DNA from 4 places in the Marinobacter halotolerans genome. Region 3 is predicted to be linked to each of the others. Evidence: predicted binding sites of a transcription regulator. Region 3 holds the regulator's gene; each other region holds the start of a gene.
What was found. The regulator sigma-54, encoded in region 3, starts transcription at its own class of promoters, with help from an activator protein. The targets are predictions, from matches to a motif close to ANTGGCATNNANNTTGCTNT.

Region 1 (4,550 bases), on a different contig from region 3:
TTAATGGTCGGCGCCTGGGCGGTGTTGATAGCGTTTACCAGAGACTGGGCGTCGGTCACGCCCACGGTGTCCACGGGCACGTTCACATTACCGACAGCCAGATCGAACGAGAAGCTTCCCGAGCCAATCGCAGTGTTCAGATCAGCCTCGCTGATACCTTCGTACTGGGTGGTAGCCGAAGCCGACAAGCCGTCCACACCGTTGAGTACATCCACAACATCTGACGCAGAGTAGTCCGCCACGTTGGCCGGATTAATGGTGGTCGTTACCGTCGATCCGTCATCATAGGTGATCTCAAACGTTTCCTGAGGAAGTCCCGCCGTTGACGGCGTTGTCGCTGGTACCGTGAAACCGCCGAAATCGCCCATGTCTGCGACGCGACGCTCCAGGACCGTCTCTCTTGAATCTAGGTTGAGATCGGACTGTAATTCAGTGGTGCGACGTGGCGCCAAGTTGCCGGATTCAATCTGCAGGTCACCACGAACACCGGACAGGTTGCCGTCTTCATCTGCCGTAAAACCCTGGAGCCGCATGTTCTGGTTGTTGGTGATAAACCCTTCTTTATCGAGGCCAAACTGCCCAGCGCGGGAATAGCGAACTTCGCCACCGTTGCTTAGCGTAAAGAAGCCGTCGCCGTTGATAGCCATATCAAGGCCGCTATCAGTGAAGCTGATGTTGCCCTGACTGAACGATTGCTTGACGTCCTGCACCCGCACACCATCGCCAATATTCGCGTTGCCGGAGCTAAGAAACCCGCTGGCGTAGAGATCGCCAAACTGGGCCTTGCTGCCCTTGAACCCCACGGTACTGGCGTTCGCAATATTATTACCGGTAACGTCAAGATCAACCGACGCTGCCCTTAATCCACTAAGACCCGTGTTAAAAGCCATACTTCACCTCTTGATCTGTTCCGGTATTAGTTAATCTGTTGAACTTCAGACAGGGCGATCGAGCCCATGCCTGCCAGATTTAGCGTGACACTGCCACCCTGCCCCAGCGACACACTGTCAACGTTCGCACTTACCATGGTGCCCAGCTGCTGCTGGCCATCCGGGTAGGAGGCTTCGGCAACAATCCGGTAAGGCCCGGGCGGCAAACTGTTGCCGTTACCGTCCTTGCCATCCCAGTCGAACCCGGCAACCCCCGGCTGCTGTGCTCCCAGATCCATCTGTCGCACTCTTTCACCGGCGCTGTTCTCGATGGAAACCCGAAGCCCTGACGTAGTGGCCGGCACCTGGACGTTACCGGAGATCTGTCCCTCCGGGCCCAGAATGCCGATCTGCGATGGCGCCAGAACCGTTCTGCCAACCATTGCTGAAGCCTGCAGTGCCTGGGTTGACCGGAACTGACTGACGACGTCATCAACGCTGCCGGAAAGCTTCTGCATCTCTTCAAGAGAGCTGAACTCCGCCAGCTGGGAAATAAATGCTCCGTTATCCTGGGGCTTGAGCGGATTCTGATTCTTGAGCTGGGCAATCATCAGCTCCATGAACTCGTTCTTGCCAAGCGCATTCTTGTCGCCGGCCTTGTCCTGGTCCAGCCGGTACTTGCTCAGCACATCCGAGGCGTCTGTCGGGTTAATGACACTCATAGGGAAATCCTCGCTCGATTATTGCTGACCCAGGGTCAGGATGCGCTGCATCATGGTCTTGGCGCTGTTCATGATATCCACGTTCATTTGGAAGCTACGGGACGAGGACATCATGTCTGCCATTTCCTCAACCACGTTGACGTTGGGGTAGAAAACATAGCCGTCCTCGTTAGCCGCCGGATGGTCGGGCTCGTAGCGCATCTGCAGTTCGGCGTTGCTTTCCACAATGCCGTCAACCTGGACACCGGCTCCCGGCCCTTCGCGCTCACTGGCAAAGGCCAGATTCTGTTGGGACGGATTCATCAGGGACTGCTGAATCGCGGAGAAAACCGGCTTGCGAGCCCGATAGGTCTCATCGGTGCTGGAACTTGCGGTTTCCGCGTTGGCGATGTTGGATGCGGTCGTGTTCAGTCTCAGTGACTGGGCCGTCATGCCGGAACCCGCGATGTCGAAAATGTTACCCAGAGACATTGTCATGCTCCCTATTCAAAAGATCGCGGTCCGATTACTGACCGGAAATGGCCTTCTTCAGCCCGTTAATTTTGCCGTTGAGAAACTCAAAACTGGCCTGGTAATCCATGGCGTTGCGCATGAACCTTGCCTGCTCCTGCTGGGCATCCACGGTATTGCCATCGACTGATGGCTGATGCGGGACGCGGTACAGCAGTTCACTGGGCATTCCCGTGGAGCCAGATGACGTATCCATGTGGCGCGCGTGGGTTTTTTCCATACCAACCCCGCCCATAGCATGCTTCGCCTGGTCCACCATCGAACTGAAGTCGATGTCCCGCGCCTTGAAGCCCGGGGTATCAGCGTTTGCAAGATTGTTGGCCAGCACCTCAGCACGCTTTACCCGCGCATTCAGTGCCTGTTCGTGAATTCCCATTGCGCTGTCGAGGGAGATCGCCATAATTCCTCCAGATCCTGAGCATACCGGCAGAGTTGTTGTTGCCGGTTTTCCGCTTTGAAGAGGTCAAAGCAAGCAGGATGCCAGTTTGGAGATTATCCCCGGTTGTTGATCCGGGGCCGCCCGGGACGGGCGTTTCAGGGCGTACTTATAAGAACAAGACGGGGTTTGGCGGCAAGCTGGCAGGATAGCCAGCGGGCAGAAGCGGCAATAGATTTCCCCAGGGTGGCCTGGGGCAAGATCAGCCCGGCCAGCGCTGCACAAAGCTGGCCTGGTCGGGCCTTGGCACGGCGGCTTTTTCACTGGCCACGGTTCCCACATACAGAAAGCCGGTAATCAATTCGTTACTACCCAGGCCAAGGCCAGCCGTTACGGTCGGATGGTAGGCCATGGCACCGGTCCGCCACATGCCACCGAAACCGGCAGACTGAAGTGCCAGCAGCATATAGCCCAGGCCGACCGCCGCAGACATCGTCTGCTCTAGCTCCGGCACTTTCGGGTGGGACTGATGGCAGGCAATACCGACAATGACCATCGGAGCGCGCAGTGGAGACTGCAACAATTTGTTCCGCTCTTTCTCTGTTGCGTCCGGCCCGCAGGTTGAAGCAAAAAGCTCACCCAGGGACTTCAAGCCTTCACCTTCTACCACCAGATAGCGCCAGGGTCGAAGAAGAGCGTGGTCTGGCGCGCGGGCCGCACAATCAAAGGCCTGGCTCAAAGTTTCGGGGTCGGGTGCAGGTGCTTCCAGCCTGGGTTCGGAAGAGCGTTTCAGAAGCGCATCTATTACAGCCGTCATAGGATCTCTCTATTGCCGTTGCCAGAGTGTTTATTATGCCCTGCCTGATCGCAAAGCATGGTTTATTATGTGAATTGTGACACAAACTGTTTACTGTTAGTCTTTAGTCGTAGTCTATTAATAAATAGTGAAGTAAGAGAAAACTTCTTCTAATAAAAAGACTGTTTTTCGGCCATGTCAGACATTGAATGATGAACGCACCTGTTGAGCTCCGGAGCGCCAGCTCCAATACAAGCAAAAGCGCTGTTCTGGACTCTCAGAACAACCCGGTGGCCATACCGCCGATGCCGGACTATAACGGCAGAATTCTGGCCTATACCGCCACCGGAAGCGTCATCGCAGCCGGCCTGGCCCAGGGGCTGTTCGCCGGCTGGATGATATGGACCCTGGTTGCCGCCCTGATCTGGCCCCACGTTGCCCACCAGTTAACCCGTCGTACTTTTCTGCGCCATTCAAATCGCATCCGACAGAAAATGCTGCTAGTGGACTGTGCCATTGGCGGCGGGTTTATAGGAACCATCGGTCTGGTGGTCATCCCGTCTATATCCGTTCTGCTGATGCTGATGTTCAGCTGCCTGATCATCGGTGGTGTGCGCCAATGGGTCTTCGGCAGCCTGATCACCATTGCCGCCGCCGGAGCGGCCGTATCGGTTGTCGGGCTTGCACCCTCACCCCAGTCGCCTTTGCTGACCAGCATCATCGCGATTCTGGCCACCGGGTGCTACATCTGCGTGACCGCCTTCTATTCCCATCAGCAGGCCCGTGCGCTGATGCTGGCAAAGACCCAGATCCAGAACCAGCGGGAACAATCGATTGCGCTTTCCCACAAGCTGTCAAAGTACCTTTCGCCCCAGGTCTGGCAATCCATCTTTACCGGCGAGCGGGATGTCCGTCTTGAAACCCAGCGTAAAAAATTGGCGGTTTTTTTCTCCGACATCAAGGGCTTTACCGAACTCTCCGAGGAAATGGAGCCGGAAGCCCTGACCGAGCTGCTGAACCACTACTTTAACGAAATGTCGGAAGTAGCCCTCAAATACGGCGGCACCATCGACAAGTTCGTGGGTGATTCCATCATGATTTTCTTTGGTGACCCCACCAGTGAAGGCCAGAAACAGGACGCCCTTTCCTGCGTGTCCATGGCCATTGATATGCGCAAGCATATGAAGATCATGCGCCAGAAATGGAGAAGCCAGGGCATCAAAACGCCTCTGGAGATCCGCATGGGCATCAGCACCGGCTACACCACCGTTGGCAAC
Region 2 (4,550 bases), on a different contig from region 3:
AGACCAGCACACCGTTCTGGCGACTGGTCACGTCACCCACTTTGATGGGCCCGTAATGGCTGAAGGTGGACGTCAGTATGCCGCTGCCGGAGGTCATGGTCAGGAAGGTGTTGCGGAAGCCGATCAGACCACGGGCCGGGATGGTGTAATCCAGGCGCATACGGCCTTTGCCATCCGGAACCATGTTGGTCATATCACCCCGGCGCAGACCCATCTGGTCCATCACCGGGCCCTGATGCTGCTCTTCGATATCCACGATTACGTTTTCGTAGGGCTCCTGCTTCACACCGTCGATCTCGCGGATCACCACTTCCGGGCGCCCCACCGCCAGCTCGAAGTTTTCACGGCGCATATTCTCAATCAGTACCGACAGGTGCAGTTCACCACGGCCGGAAACCTTGAACTTGTCCGCCGATTCACCTTCTTCCACGCGCAGCGCAACGTTATGTAGCAGCTCTTTTTCCAGCCGCTCCTTGATGTTCCGACTGGTCACAAACTTCCCTTCTCGGCCGGCAAACGGGGAATCGTTCACCTGGAAGGTCATGGAAACGGTGGGTTCGTCAACGGTCAACGGAGGAAGAGCCTCAACATTGGACTGGTCACAAAGCGTATCGGAGATAAACAGCGAGTCCATGCCGCTGACGCAGACGATATCGCCCGCCTGAGCTTGATCGACTTCGACGCGATGCAGTCCGGAATGGCCCATGATCTTGAGGATACGGCCGTTACGCTTTTTGCCGTCGGCACCAATCGCGGTGACCGGCGAGTTGGTCTTCACCTTGCCGCGGGCAATCCGTCCGATACCGATTACACCCAGGAAGCTGCTGTAATCCAGCTGGGAAATCTGCATCTGGAACGGGCCGTCCGGGTCAACGTTCGGGGCTGGCACATGGTCAACAATGGACTGAAATACAGCGTCCATGTTGTCGTCCAGTTTCTCGTGGTCCATACCGGCAATGCCGTTCAGGGCGCTGGCGAATACAATCGGGAAATCCAGCTGCTCGTCCGTGGCACCCAGGTTATCGAACAGGTCGAACACCTGATCCACAACCCAGTCGGGCCGGGCACCGGGGCGGTCAATCTTGTTAACCACCAGGATCGGGCGCAAACCGGCCGCGAAAGCCTTCTGTGTCACAAAGCGGGTCTGGGGCATGGGGCCGTCGATGGAATCAACTACCAACAGTACACAGTCCACCATGCTCATGACCCGCTCGACTTCCCCGCCGAAATCCGCGTGGCCGGGGGTGTCCACGATGTTGATATCGTAGTCGTGCCATTTAAGCGCCGTGTTCTTGGCCAGGATGGTAATGCCCCTTTCCTTTTCCTGGTCGTTGGAATCCATGACGCGCTCGCTCTCGAGCTCTTTGCGGTCCAGCGTGCCGGACTGACGCAGCAACTGGTCGACGAGGGTGGTCTTGCCATGGTCAACGTGGGCGATAATGGCGATATTACGAAGTTTCTCAATCACAACTTTATTCCTGCAGAATGCACCAACGGGGGTGAAAAATGGGGTGAAAATAAGTGGCGCGCAGTATATAGCAATAGGAGTGATGTTTATATGAACAATGATACGAAGCTGAGAGGAAAACCGTTTGCTCTTAATTGGTGCATTGTCAGCAAATCTGCACCAAACTAACGCACCACAACAGGGCGAAAGCGGGATGCAGATTGGTGCGCTCGCTCTAAAAACGCCCGAAACCCCTCTGATTGCGCAGTTCTGGCGCACTTAGCACACCTGTAGCAGAAATTGGCAAGCCTATTGCTTCGATTCCAGCAGCCGAATTTGTAGGTAACTGGCGATAGCTTTTGATAAGCTGCCAGACCTGAAAAAGATCGGGCTTCAGTAATGCTGAACGATCCGGCACGCATCTACACAGAAATGGCCCGCCCGGCGGGATAACAGACGGAGCATGTACAATGTCCAAAACGATTGATCTGATCAAAGAACACGAAGTCAAATGGATCGACCTTCGATTCACCGACAGCCGCGGTAAAGAGCAGCACGTGACCCTGCCTTCCTCTGAAGTCGACGAAGACTTCTTCGCTGACGGCAAGATGTTCGACGGCTCGTCTATTGCTGGCTGGAAAGGCATCAACGAATCCGACATGATTCTTATGCCGGACGACAGCACTTCCGTTCTGGACCCGTTCACCGAGGAAACCACCCTCAACCTGACCTGCGACATCGTCGAGCCTTCGACCATGCAGGGCTATGAGCGAGACCCCCGCTCTGTTGCACGTCGCGCGGAAGAATATCTGAAATCTACCGGTATCGCGGACAGCGCACTGTTCGGCCCTGAGCCCGAGTTCTTTGTATTCGACTCCATGAAGTGGAAAGTCGACATGCAAGGCGCCATGTACGAAATCCACTCTGAAGAAGCCGCCTGGGTATCCGGCGACGACTTCGAGCGTAACAACATTGGTCACCGCCCTGGCGTTAAAGGCGGCTACTTCCCGGTTCCGCCAGTAGACAGCCTGCACGACCTGCGTGGCGCGATGTGTGCTGCCATGGAATCCATGGGTCTGGAAATCGAAGTACACCACCACGAAGTGGGCACAGCCGGCCAGTGTGAAATCGGCGTTGGCGCCAACACCCTGACCAAGAAAGCGGATGAAGTTCAGATCCTCAAGTACTGCGTGCACAACGTGGCTCACGCTTATGGCAAAACCGCTACCTTCATGCCCAAGCCAGTGGTTGGCGACAACGGTTCTGGTATGCACGTCCATATGTCTCTGGCCAAAGACGGCAAAAACGTATTCGCCGGCGACAGCTATGCCGGCCTGAGCGAAACCGCCCTGTACTACATCGGCGGCGTCATCAAGCACGCGACTGCGATCAACGCCTTTACCAACGCGTCGACCAACTCCTACAAGCGTCTGGTTCCAGGCTTCGAAGCTCCGGTAATGCTGGCCTACTCTGCCCGTAACCGGTCCGCCTCTATCCGTATCCCCTGGGTAAACAGCGCCAAGGCACGTCGCATCGAGGTACGCTTCCCGGATCCGTCTGCGAACCCGTACCTGGCCTTCGCTGCCCTGATGATGGCTGGCCTGGACGGCATCCAGAACAAGATCCACCCTGGCGATGCCATGGACAAGGACCTGTACGACCTGCCGAAAGAAGAGGCGCTTAACATCCCGACCGTTGCAGAGACCCTGGCAGAAGCCTTGGACTCGCTCGAGAAGGACCACGAGTTCCTGACCCGCGGCGGTGTCTTCACCGAAGACATGATCGCCGGTTATGTGGAACTGAAGCGCTCTGAAGTTCAGCGTCTGAACATGACAACCCATCCGGTTGAGTTCGACCTCTACTACTCCTGCTAATTGCTTTAGCCGGAAACTGTAGTCTGAAGCCCCGCTTGTGCGGGGCTTTTTGTTATTGCAGGATTGAAAACCAGCACCACCACACCGATAATCGAAGAAAATCAACAAAAGGTTGGTCGTATGACGCGCAGGCTCACTCTTGTAACCGGCATCGCAGTATTGCTATCTGCTCCTGTCTCAGCCGATATCTACCGGCAGGTGGACGCCCAGGGCAATGTGACCTATACGGACGAGCCATCCGGCAATGCTCCGGTTGAACGCGTGGACGTCAAACCCGTTACCACCATTACGCTGCCGAAACCGGAAGCCGTTCGCGAGCCGGAAGAACTGCGGGAAAAAGTAGAGACCGAAGGCGCCGCCTACTCTGATGTGCGTTTTCTCTCTCCCAACGATCAGCAGGCTTTCTGGCGCGGTGCTGGCAACGTTTCCTTCGAAGTCACCAGCACACCTGGGCTCAGGAACGGTCACAAGTACGAGGTAGCCCTGGACGGCCAGCCCGTGGGCCAATCGAGATCTGGCACAATCAATGTGAACAACGTCTACCGTGGCACCCACCAGGCCACCGTGAGCATTGTGGACAGCGACGGCGTTACCATTAAACCCGGCGAAACCATCAGCTTTACCGTTCATCAGCCCAGCGTACAGAATTGATCTGACCTGACGAACCACCTGCTGATCCCCCGCACGATGACTGCTGTGCTTTATTTTGGTGCACGCGCACCATAAACTGGCCATACTCTGTTCCTTGACGGGGCGGATATCAGAGCGTTTTTCCAATTCAATAAGACATTTGCACTAACCAACGGCGTAACAGATCGCCCTGGAGCGCATATGCCCGCTAAACGCGCATCCCCGGATCCTATTTTCTTAAAGTGGTTCGCTTTTTGCACCTGATCCTGGGTGACTTTTTGCACTTGATCACATGTGATTCGGGGTGCCAATCGGAAAGGGACAGAACATGGCGTTACCGGCGGAGTACAAGAACATCCTGGACAGCCTGACCACGGCGATTCTTGTGCTGAAAGGCAACCTGTGCGTGCATTACCTCAACCCCGCCGCTGAAAGCCTGTTCGAGACCAGCGTCACCCGGAGTATCGGTTCGCCCATCAGCGATATCCTGATAGACTCCGAAGACGCTCTGAAAACCCTGCATGCGGCCGCCGAAACCGGGCACAGCTACACCCGTCGAGAGGCAGAATTTATTCTGGCCAGCGGATCCAGACTGACCG
Region 3 (4,550 bases):
GCCCCCGTTCAGGATACGGGCGACCTGCTTGAGCGCGCCACTGTCCAGCGCTTCGCTCAGTGAGCGAAGGCGTTGGCGAGCCTGGCTTTTTTCAAGGATATCGGTCATAGAGCACCCGCAGTCAGAAAACTCTCGCATTATAGCGGAGTTAGGCTGGCCTGGTGAGAAAGAGTTGTAGGTGAATATCGTAGAGCGCTGTGCGCGGCCTCTATTCGCCTTCGCCAAAATAATCGTTGATCAGGGCCGCCAGAGCTTCAACTGCCCGGTCTTCGTCATTGCCTTCGGCAATCAGCTCTACTTCCACACCCTGACTGGCGGCCAGCATCATCACGGGCATGATACTTTTTGCATCTACCTTCCTGCCGTTGCGGCTGATGTGCACGGAGCTTTCGTACTCCGAGGCGGTGGCGACCAGTTTGGCGGCGGCCCTGGCATGCAGCCCCAGCTTGTTGATAATGGTGATGGTGCGGCGAACCATAGAATCAGGTTTCCCGGCTTTGCAGATGCGGAAGTTCGGTGTGGCGAACCTGGACGTTGCTGTACTTGCCCTGGAAATAGCGGCTGAGCTGTTCACAGATATAGACCGACCGGTGTTGGCCGCCGGTGCAGCCGATGGAGATGGTCATGTAGCTCCGGTTGCTGTCGGCGAAGGCCGGTAGCCAGTTCTCCAGATAGCCGGTCAGATCTTCGACCATTTTTCCGCTGAGCGGGTCTTTTTCGAGAAAATCGATGACCGGCTGATCCGTGCCCACGAAGCGCCGCAGGGCGGTATCCCAATAGGGGTTTGGCAGGCATCGGACATCGAACACAAAATCCGAATCCAGAGGCACCCCGTGCTTGAAGCCGAAAGACTGGAACAGCAGTGCCAGTTCCTGTTGCCGCCGACCGGCAACCCGCTGTTTGACCATGTCGCGGAGCTCGTACATCGACATGCCGGTGGTTTCGATATAAAGGTCAGCCAGCCGGGACAGGGGCTCCAGGAGCTGCTTTTCGTTACCAATGGCTTCCCGAAGGGAGGTTCTGTCATCGCTCAAAGGGTGTTTGCGGCGTGTGGCGTGAAAACGCTGGAGGAGGGATTGTTCGTCCGCATCCAGGTAGATGATCTCGACTGTCACACCGGTCTGCTGCAGGCTGTGGTAGAGGCTTTCAAAGTTGCTGAGTTCGCCGGAGAGGTTACGGGCATCGATGCTGACCGCCATTTTGGCCAGCCTGCCGCCGGATGACTGCCCGGTCGCCTCCTGGATCAGAGGAACCAGCAGGCCGATGGGCAGATTGTCGATACAGTAAAAGCCCAGATCCTCGAGTACATGCAGTACTGTACTTTTACCGGAACCAGAGCGGCCGCTGACAATGATCAGTTTCATGCCGGGTCACCTCAAAGACGAAAGATTTCAGGGGCTGTCGGCGAGCATCTGCCGGTAGAGCGTTTCTCCATCCGTACACTGACGCAGATGGTCACAGAAGGCGCGATCATTGAACTTCTCGGCAATCTGGCTCAGCAGCTCGAGGTGTTCACTGGTTGCCTCTTTCGGTACGACGAGGGCAAACACAAGATCCACCGGTTGGTTGTCGATGGCATCGAAGCTGACACCTTCCTCCAGTGTCATCAGCAGGCCAACGACGTGGTCCAGCCCGTCCAGACGGCAGTGGGGGATGGCGATACCCTGGCCAATGCCGGTGCTGCCCAGTCGCTCTCTGGAGACCAGATTATTGAATATCTGGGCGTCGCTGAGGGTTTCATCGCGGTGCTGAATCTGTTCCGCGATGGTTTCCATTACCCGCTTCTTACTGGAGGCCGGCACCCTGCAGAGTGTCAGTTCCGGGGCGAGAATGTTCTCGATGGTCAGGGTTGTGTCGGTCATGAATCGACGTCAGTTCCGTAAAAAAAGGCTGCGGCACCTTTCAACTCAAAGCCGGTGGCGAGTAGGCCAATGGCTTGTAAGTCAGCGCCGCAGCTCGATTAGTGACATGCAGGTTTCGGTCTGCCTAGCGGGCGCCGTTGCCGTGCATCCGGTCTACATTCTTTTCTTTGTGCTTGAGTATCTGTCTGTCCAGCTTGTCTACCAGGGCGTCAATCGCCGCGTACATATCCTCGTTCTCAGCCTTTGCGTGAATCTCACCGCCAATCACATGGAGGGTCGCCTCCGCCATTTGCCGCACTTTCTCAACCTCAAGGGTCACCTGACAGTTGCTGATATGGTCAAAGTGACGCTCTAGCTTTTCAAATTTTCCGGAAACGTAATCTTTCAGTGCGGGAGTCAGTTCTACGTGATGGCCTGAAATATTGAGTTGCATTGGCGTCTCCTGTTGTCTGCGAACGGGTGAGTCCTACACCAGTCGCTTTCTTTCGTTGGATGGAGGAATGTGCATTGCCTCGCGGTACTTGGCCACTGTCCGTCGGGCCACTTTTATACCCTGGTCCCCTAGCATGGCTGCAATTTTGCTGTCGCTCAATGGCTTTTTCGGCGTTTCCGCTGAAATCAGTTTCCTGATCATTGCCCGTATGGCGGTCGAGGAACATTCGCCGCCCTCGTCAGTACTGACATGGCTTGAGAAAAAGTACTTGAGCTCAAAAATGCCCCTGGGGGTATGCATGTATTTCTGCGTGGTTACCCGGGATATGGTGGATTCATGCATTTCCACCGCCTGGGCAATGTCCGACAGAATCAGCGGTTTCATCGCCTCTTCGCCATGATCAAGAAAGCCCTGCTGGTGCTCGACAATACGCGTTGCCACCTTTAGCAGGGTTTCGTTACGGCTTTGCAGGCTTTTGATGAACCATTTTGCCTCCTGCAGCTGATCCCGCAGGTAGGTGTTGTCGGCGCTGCTGTCTGCACGCTTGATAAGTGAAGCATAGCTGGCATTCACACGAATGCGCGGGGCAATTTCAGGATTGAGTTCCACGCGCCAGCGCTCGTTGTGCTTCCTGACAATGACGTCCGGGATGACGTAATCCGGTTCGCCCTGATCAATGGTGTCTCCCGGGCGCGGATTCAGCGCCGTGATCAGCGCCAGAACTTCCCGAAGCTGATCTTCTTTCAGGCGACTGCGCCGCAGAAGCTGCGCGTAATCCCGGTTGCCAAGCAGGTTGATGTAGTGGGTGATGACCAGTCTGGCCTGGGCCAACCAGGGTGTATCGGGCGGGAGCTGATTCAGCTGGATCAGTAGACATTCCTGGAGATCCCGGGCGAAAACACCGGGCGGATCGAAATGTTGCAGACGGTGAAGCACGGCTTCGACTTCGTCCAGCTCCAGCGGGTCTTCGTCCGATTCCTCGACCATGCCGGAGTGGATTTCTTCCAGTGGCGAGGTGAGGTAGCCGTTGTTGTTCACTGCATCAAGTAGCGCGTGGGCGATGGCCTGATCCCGCTCACTCAGTGGTGTGAGATTTAGCTGCCATTCCAGGTGATCCCGCAGGGTTTCGGTCGGGGAGTTGCGGGTCTCGAAGTCGTGGTCGTTTTCGTCGTCGTTTCGGGCGGCCGGGGCAGGAGCTGACTGATAGATATCGTCCCAGGCGGTGTCGACGGGCAGGTCATCCGGGATTGTGTCGGGACTGTCGGTTTCCGATGCCCAGTCCGGGCCGTTTTCCGATTCGTCCCAATCACTGGAGGCCTCGGTTTCCGCGGCGCTGGCTGTGTGCTCTTCGTTATTCGCCGCGTCCTGTTCATCGCGCTCGGACTCCGCGGTATCACCGACCTGATCCTCTTCCTCGGACGTTTCCAGCATGGGGTTGGATTCCAGTGCCTGCTGGATTTCCTGCTGAAGGTCTAGCGTCGAAAGCTGCAAGAGGCGGATGGCCTGTTGCAACTGGGGCGTCATGGTCAGGCTCTGGCCCATCTTTAATTGTAATGAGGCTTTCATAACCATGATTCAGGGTCCGTCACTCGGTCTCTCAGGTGCAAGGCGTTGACAAAAACTCTATGTATGTTGGCAACTTGCCATACCAAGCAAGTTCTTTGCCGAGTGTACTTGCTTGCGGATGGCAAAACAATTGGCTGCTGTGCCTGTTGTCACGGGGATTCATACTAAAGCCTGAACTCGTTACCAAGGTAAACTTCCTTGACCTGCTGGTTGGCGAGGATCTGCTCAGCGTTGCCGGAGGCAATAATATGTCCGCCGCTGACAATGTAGGCGTTCTCGCAGATGTCGAGGGTTTCGCGCACGTTGTGATCGGTGATCAGAACGCCTATGCCCTTGTCCCTCAGGTGGCGGACAATCTGCTTGATGTCGCTGACGGAAATAGGGTCTACGCCGGCAAAGGGTTCGTCCAGCAGTATGAAGGCCGGCTCCATGGCCAGGGCCCTGGCGATTTCCACCCGCCGGCGCTCACCGCCTGACAGCGCCATGCCAACGCTGTCGCGAATGTGGTTGATGTGAAACTCTTCCAGCAGTTCTTCGGCCTTGGCTTCCCGCTCACTGCGTTTCAGCTCTGATCGGGTCTCCAGAATAGCCATGATGTTGTCGCGAACGGTCAGTTTGCGAAATACCGAGGCTTCCTGGGGCAGATAGCCGATGCCCTGGCGCGCGCGGCCATGCATGGGCAGGGGAGT
Region 4 (4,550 bases), on a different contig from region 3:
GGCCGTGACATTGGAAAGGCCCTGCTCAAAGGAATGGTCGAGCCGGACAATTTCGTACCAGGTGCCCTTGTACCGCTCCAGATCAAGCTCCGAGACCGGCTCAATGCCATCCGGCAGACCGGTGCAACCTGCCAACAGAACCATAGACAGCAGAACGCCCAGGCGTAACAGTTTCATAGGTCACTTCTTCCGGTAGATGATTCCCGGGCTGCAATGCACCATTTCATAAAGATGCGGCAGCCCGCTGAGAGATTCAGACGCACCCAGAATCAGGTAGCCACCCGGGTTCAGCGTGGCATGGATCCGCGTGAGGATGTCCTTCTTCAGCTCGGCTGAAAAATAGATCAGTACGTTCCGGCACATCACAATGTCGAACTTGCCCAGCATGTACCGCTCAAGCAGGTTGAGCTCCCGAAACTCCACCATGCTCTTGATATTGGACTTGATCTGCCAGCTTCCGCTCAATGAGGGGGTGAAAAACTGCTTCTGCCGCTCAGGAGACAGTCCGCGGCCGATGGCGATCATCTCGTATTCACCACTTCGAGCCACTTCCAGCACGCTTTTAGAAATGTCCGTTGCCGTAATTTTGACGTCACGGAGCTTTCCGGGACGCTGGCGACGGAATTCCTCAATGATCATGGCCACCGAATAGGGTTCCTGACCTGTGGATGCTGCTGCGGACCATATCCGTAGAGACTGGCTCGACTTTTTGTCGGCAAACTCGGGTAGCAGTTTTTCCTGCAGTATCCGGAACGGGTGATTATCCCGGAACCAGAGCGTCTCATTGGTGGTCATCGCATCGATGACCACTTCCCTCAGGTTGCTTCGCCCCGAGCGTTTGATGCGCTCCAGAAGCTCGCCCAGGGTCGACAGTTCATGCTCCTCCATGATCCGGCGCAATCGGCTTTTCACCAGATACTGTTTGTTTTCGCCTAGCAGGATGCCGCATGCCTCCTGCAGAAACGATTTAAAGGATTCGTATTCCTGTGGCGTTATTTCAGCTTTCATCGAAACCCGATTGTGGATGAGTCAGAATTTGACGTCAGGCTCACTGCTGGCCGTCGACGATTTCCATCACCCGCTCAGCGAGCTCATCAGGGCTGAACTTGGCCATGAAATCATCGGCCCCGACTTTGGTCACCATCGCCTTGTTGAACACGCCACTCAGGGACGTATGCAGCATGATGTACACGCCCTTGATTGCATCATCACTTTTGCAGCGCGTGACGAGAGTGTACCCATCCATCTCCGGCATTTCGACATCGGAGATAATCAGCGATAAATGGTCTGTCGCTTTGGAGCCGTCCGCCGTGATCTCCTTGAGAAAATCAAGCGCTTGCTTACCATCGTTCTTGGTGATCACTTCCATGCCAATAGCGGTCAGGCACCGTTCAATCTGTCTCCGTGCAACTGATGAATCGTCGACCACCAGGACTGGCAGCAGGCCGGGTGCACGGCTTTCACTTCGGGTCCGGAGTTCATCGGTAACGTCTGCTTCAAGGGGCGCCACTTCCGAGAGAATCTTCTCAACGTCTATGATCTCTACAAGCTTCTCATCAATGCGGGTCACAGCTGTGAGATAAACGTCCCTTCCCGCACCCTTGGGCGGCGGGAGTATGTCTTCCCAGTTCATGTTCACGATCCGGTCGACGCCGGCCACCAGGAACCCCTGGGTCTTGCGGTTGTATTCAGTAATGATCACAAAGCTGGTGCTCAGATCCTGCTGGGAAATGCCGGGAAGGCGGATCGACATGGCAAGATCGATGATCGGAATGGTCTCGCCACGAATATGCGCCACCCCTTTAACCATGGCTCGACTATTCGGTATCGAAGACAGCTTCGGGCACTGCAGTACCTCCTTAACCTTGAATACGTTGATACCGTATACCTGCTGCCCCTTTAACCGGAACAGCAGCAGCTCGAGCCGGTTCTGACCGACCAGTTGGGTACGCTGATTAACACTGTCTAGAACCCCTGCCATTCTTGTTCTCCTTCGCATATGTGCCGGGGGCGGCATACATCTTGCTCAAATTCTGTTTAAAGGCCTGCCAGAGGCAAAGCGGCGCCAGATAAATGGCGGCCAACCAAGGGCTTTACCGTATTAGTGACAGCATAGGACAAACCGAAGCATATGCGCATCATCATTTTCTTTGTCTATTTGTTAACCGCGACGCTCGCCAGCGCTTCGACCTCATCCGCGCAACAGATACACACGTCGGCAAAGCGTTTCCTTGAAGCCTTTGCTAAAGAACAGGCCGCCGAAGGCTATACCGTTAACCACAGTATTGGAAAATTGGATTCGCGGCTTTCCCTGGCGACCTGCAAGACATCACCGGCCGTATCGTTCAGTGGCGACCCCTGGGACACAACACACCCTTCCCTGCTGGTTTCCTGCGAAGGCGCACGTCCCTGGAGAATGTTTTTGCCGGTCACGCTGACTATTCGCGGCGAGGGACTGGTTGCAGCCAGGCCCCTGGCCCGTGGCGAAAGAATTACCGAAGCTGCAATAACTACCCGGTCGATTGAGCTGAACTCAACCCTGCGAGACCCGATACGGGACGCAAAACAACTGATTGGCATGGAAATGCGCCGCGGTGTAAATAGTGGAACCGTGTTCACCGCCAGCCTGCTTGAGGCTCCGGAAGCCGTTTCCCGGGGAGATCATGTCGTTATCTCTGCGGAATCGGGAGGCTTTTCCGTCAGATCCCGTGGCAAGGCCCTCGGCAGTGGCAGCATCGGTGAGCAGGTGATGGTGGAGAATCTTTCCAGCGCACGCACCGTACGGGCAAGAATTATTGCCCCCGGGCAGGTTAAAATACACATGTAACCTCAGGCAGTGGTTTGCCGGAACCGGCAAGTTTCTGCCGCTATTCAGAGTGTTAATCCCGAATGTGTTACATTCTGAAAGATTGTACTAAAGGTCTTTCGGGATCTGCCGTTAAAAAGATATAAACTTTTAGGGCCATTCCGATGGCCAGACAGCGAAGCAGGTATGATTATGTCAGTTGACTTTAATGGAATTGGCCCCGGCCAGGTCAACACTCAGCGGCCATCAGCGGACAAGGCGTCCGGCTCCCAAGCCCCCAACCAGGCTGGAACAGAGCAAGCCAAGTCCCAGGCCTCCAATAGTGCCCGTGGTGAGAATGTTAATCTGAGCAGCCAGGCAAAGAATCTGAAGCAGCTCGAACAGAAACTCGCCGACTTTCCGGAAATGGACGACGAGCGCATCGAACAGATTCGAGCGGCACTCGAAGATGGTTCCTACAAGGTAGATGCGCAGAAGCTGGCCCAGAAAATGCTTGAGATGGATGAAAGCATTTTCGGGTGAGTGAGCCATGTCGAACATTGATGAACTGAAAGACCTTCTGGGCCAGGATATCCAGCAGTTAGCCACACTGAAAGACATTCTGGCCCAGGAAAAGACCCTTCTCTCCAGCTCGGATGTCAAAGCACTGACATCCGTGACCAAGCAGAAAGATCATCATCTGAATCAGATTCGTGAGCGTGCAAAGGTAAAAATCCGGGTTCTCGTTGCCATGGGTTTTCGGCCAGATCTGGGCGAACCCTCACGCTTTCTGAGAAGTGCCGGTCTGGATGACGCCGTTTCTATGTGGGAACAGGCTTCCGAGGCTCTCAAGCAGTGTCAGGCGCTCAACCAGACCAACGGCCGCATCATTTCCCATCTGCAGAAGCGTCTGTCCAGACTGACGGAAATATTCCGGGGTGCCACCGGACAGGAAAAGCTATACGGCGCAAAAGGCCACGAAGAGGCCGTCTCGCACAGCAGTATACTGGCGAGCGCCTGATCGGAGGCCGTCAAGGCCGGTAAACGGTTAGCGGGTGCGGATCGTCATGCTGGAGCCGGCATGAAACTGAACGTCACTGATGATGATGTTGCCCATTGACGCGCCGGCTGAGCCCATCACCCGTATCTTATCCATGCGAATCTGCTCGATCCGCTCTGGCATCGCCAGCTCCAGGGCACCGTCATTGCGGATGGCAAACTTCGGCGCCCCTTCCCTGTAGTGAACACCGGTAACCGACAGGTCGGATTCCAGAAAATTCAGCACGGGCACGAACACATTGGCCGCGAACTCGAGCGCCTTGAGGGCATCGGGCCCTTTCTCGCCGGAATTTTCGGCCTGCTGAGCATCCGCAGGCATTGCGCTGATCTCGCTGACATGCTGAAAAAGACCAGCCTGGCCGCCCTGACCGGCCACACCGGCCATTTCTGCTTCGCTGAGAGGCTGGAACTTGCCCTCACCCATCATCTGCCCTGCATCCGCCGGGCTGAGCTCGCTTCCACTCTGGCTATTGGCGGCAAAGCTGATCATTGGCTGGAACGGTAGAACTGCCATGGTAACCAGTGCTGCGGCGTTGCGGTAACGGCTCTGATGGCGCAGAACGCGGTGAAGGTCGCGCTCGGTGAGCCATCCGGCCTCAACCAGAACTTCGCCCAGGCGCTTGCCGGAATCGCGTTGCAACCGGAGGCCGTCGTCCAGTTGGGTTTCCGACAGATAGCCGCGATTAACCAGCAATCGACCTAATCG

Region 1: flgB (flagellar basal body rod protein FlgB) is a predicted target of sigma-54. The motif match lies at 2,567-2,586, and genes of this name have one in related genera.
Region 2: glnA (glutamate--ammonia ligase) is a predicted target of sigma-54. The motif match lies at 1,747-1,766, and genes of this name have one in related genera.
Region 4: flgA (flagellar basal body P-ring formation chaperone FlgA) is a predicted target of sigma-54. The motif match lies at 2,010-2,029, and genes of this name have one in related genera.

What each region holds. Positions count from the first base shown of each region.
Region 1 covers NZ_VMHP01000002.1:1,145,480-1,150,029, forward strand. The annotation lists gene FPL19_RS15600 (flagellar hook protein FlgE) at 1-890, opposite strand, end outside; gene FPL19_RS15605 (flagellar hook assembly protein FlgD) at 917-1,591, opposite strand; gene flgC (flagellar basal body rod protein FlgC) at 1,610-2,062, opposite strand; gene flgB (flagellar basal body rod protein FlgB) at 2,097-2,501, opposite strand; gene FPL19_RS15620 (nitroreductase family protein) at 2,740-3,294, opposite strand; gene FPL19_RS15625 (adenylate/guanylate cyclase domain-containing protein) at 3,483-4,550, shown strand, end outside.
Region 2 covers NZ_VMHP01000003.1:59,998-64,547, reverse strand. The annotation lists gene typA (translational GTPase TypA) at 1-1,468, opposite strand, end outside; gene glnA (glutamate--ammonia ligase) at 1,918-3,321, shown strand; gene FPL19_RS16880 (DUF4124 domain-containing protein) at 3,442-3,972, shown strand; gene glnL (nitrogen regulation protein NR(II)) at 4,280-4,550, shown strand, end outside.
Region 3 covers NZ_VMHP01000001.1:265,031-269,580, reverse strand. The annotation lists gene mgtE (magnesium transporter) at 1-108, opposite strand, end outside; gene FPL19_RS01180 (HPr family phosphocarrier protein) at 209-478, opposite strand; gene rapZ (RNase adapter RapZ) at 483-1,364, opposite strand; gene ptsN (PTS IIA-like nitrogen regulatory protein PtsN) at 1,392-1,862, opposite strand; gene hpf (ribosome hibernation promoting factor) at 1,987-2,295, opposite strand; gene FPL19_RS01160 (RNA polymerase factor sigma-54) at 2,329-3,867, opposite strand; gene lptB (LPS export ABC transporter ATP-binding protein) at 4,026-4,550, opposite strand, start outside.
Region 4 covers NZ_VMHP01000002.1:1,060,226-1,064,775, forward strand. The annotation lists gene FPL19_RS15230 (lipocalin family protein) at 1-177, opposite strand, end outside; gene FPL19_RS15235 (CheR family methyltransferase) at 181-1,008, opposite strand; gene FPL19_RS15240 (chemotaxis protein CheV) at 1,049-1,981, opposite strand; gene flgA (flagellar basal body P-ring formation chaperone FlgA) at 2,132-2,827, shown strand; gene flgM (flagellar biosynthesis anti-sigma factor FlgM) at 2,999-3,328, shown strand; gene FPL19_RS15255 (flagella synthesis protein FlgN) at 3,336-3,806, shown strand; gene FPL19_RS15260 (pilus assembly protein PilB) at 3,834-4,550, opposite strand, start outside.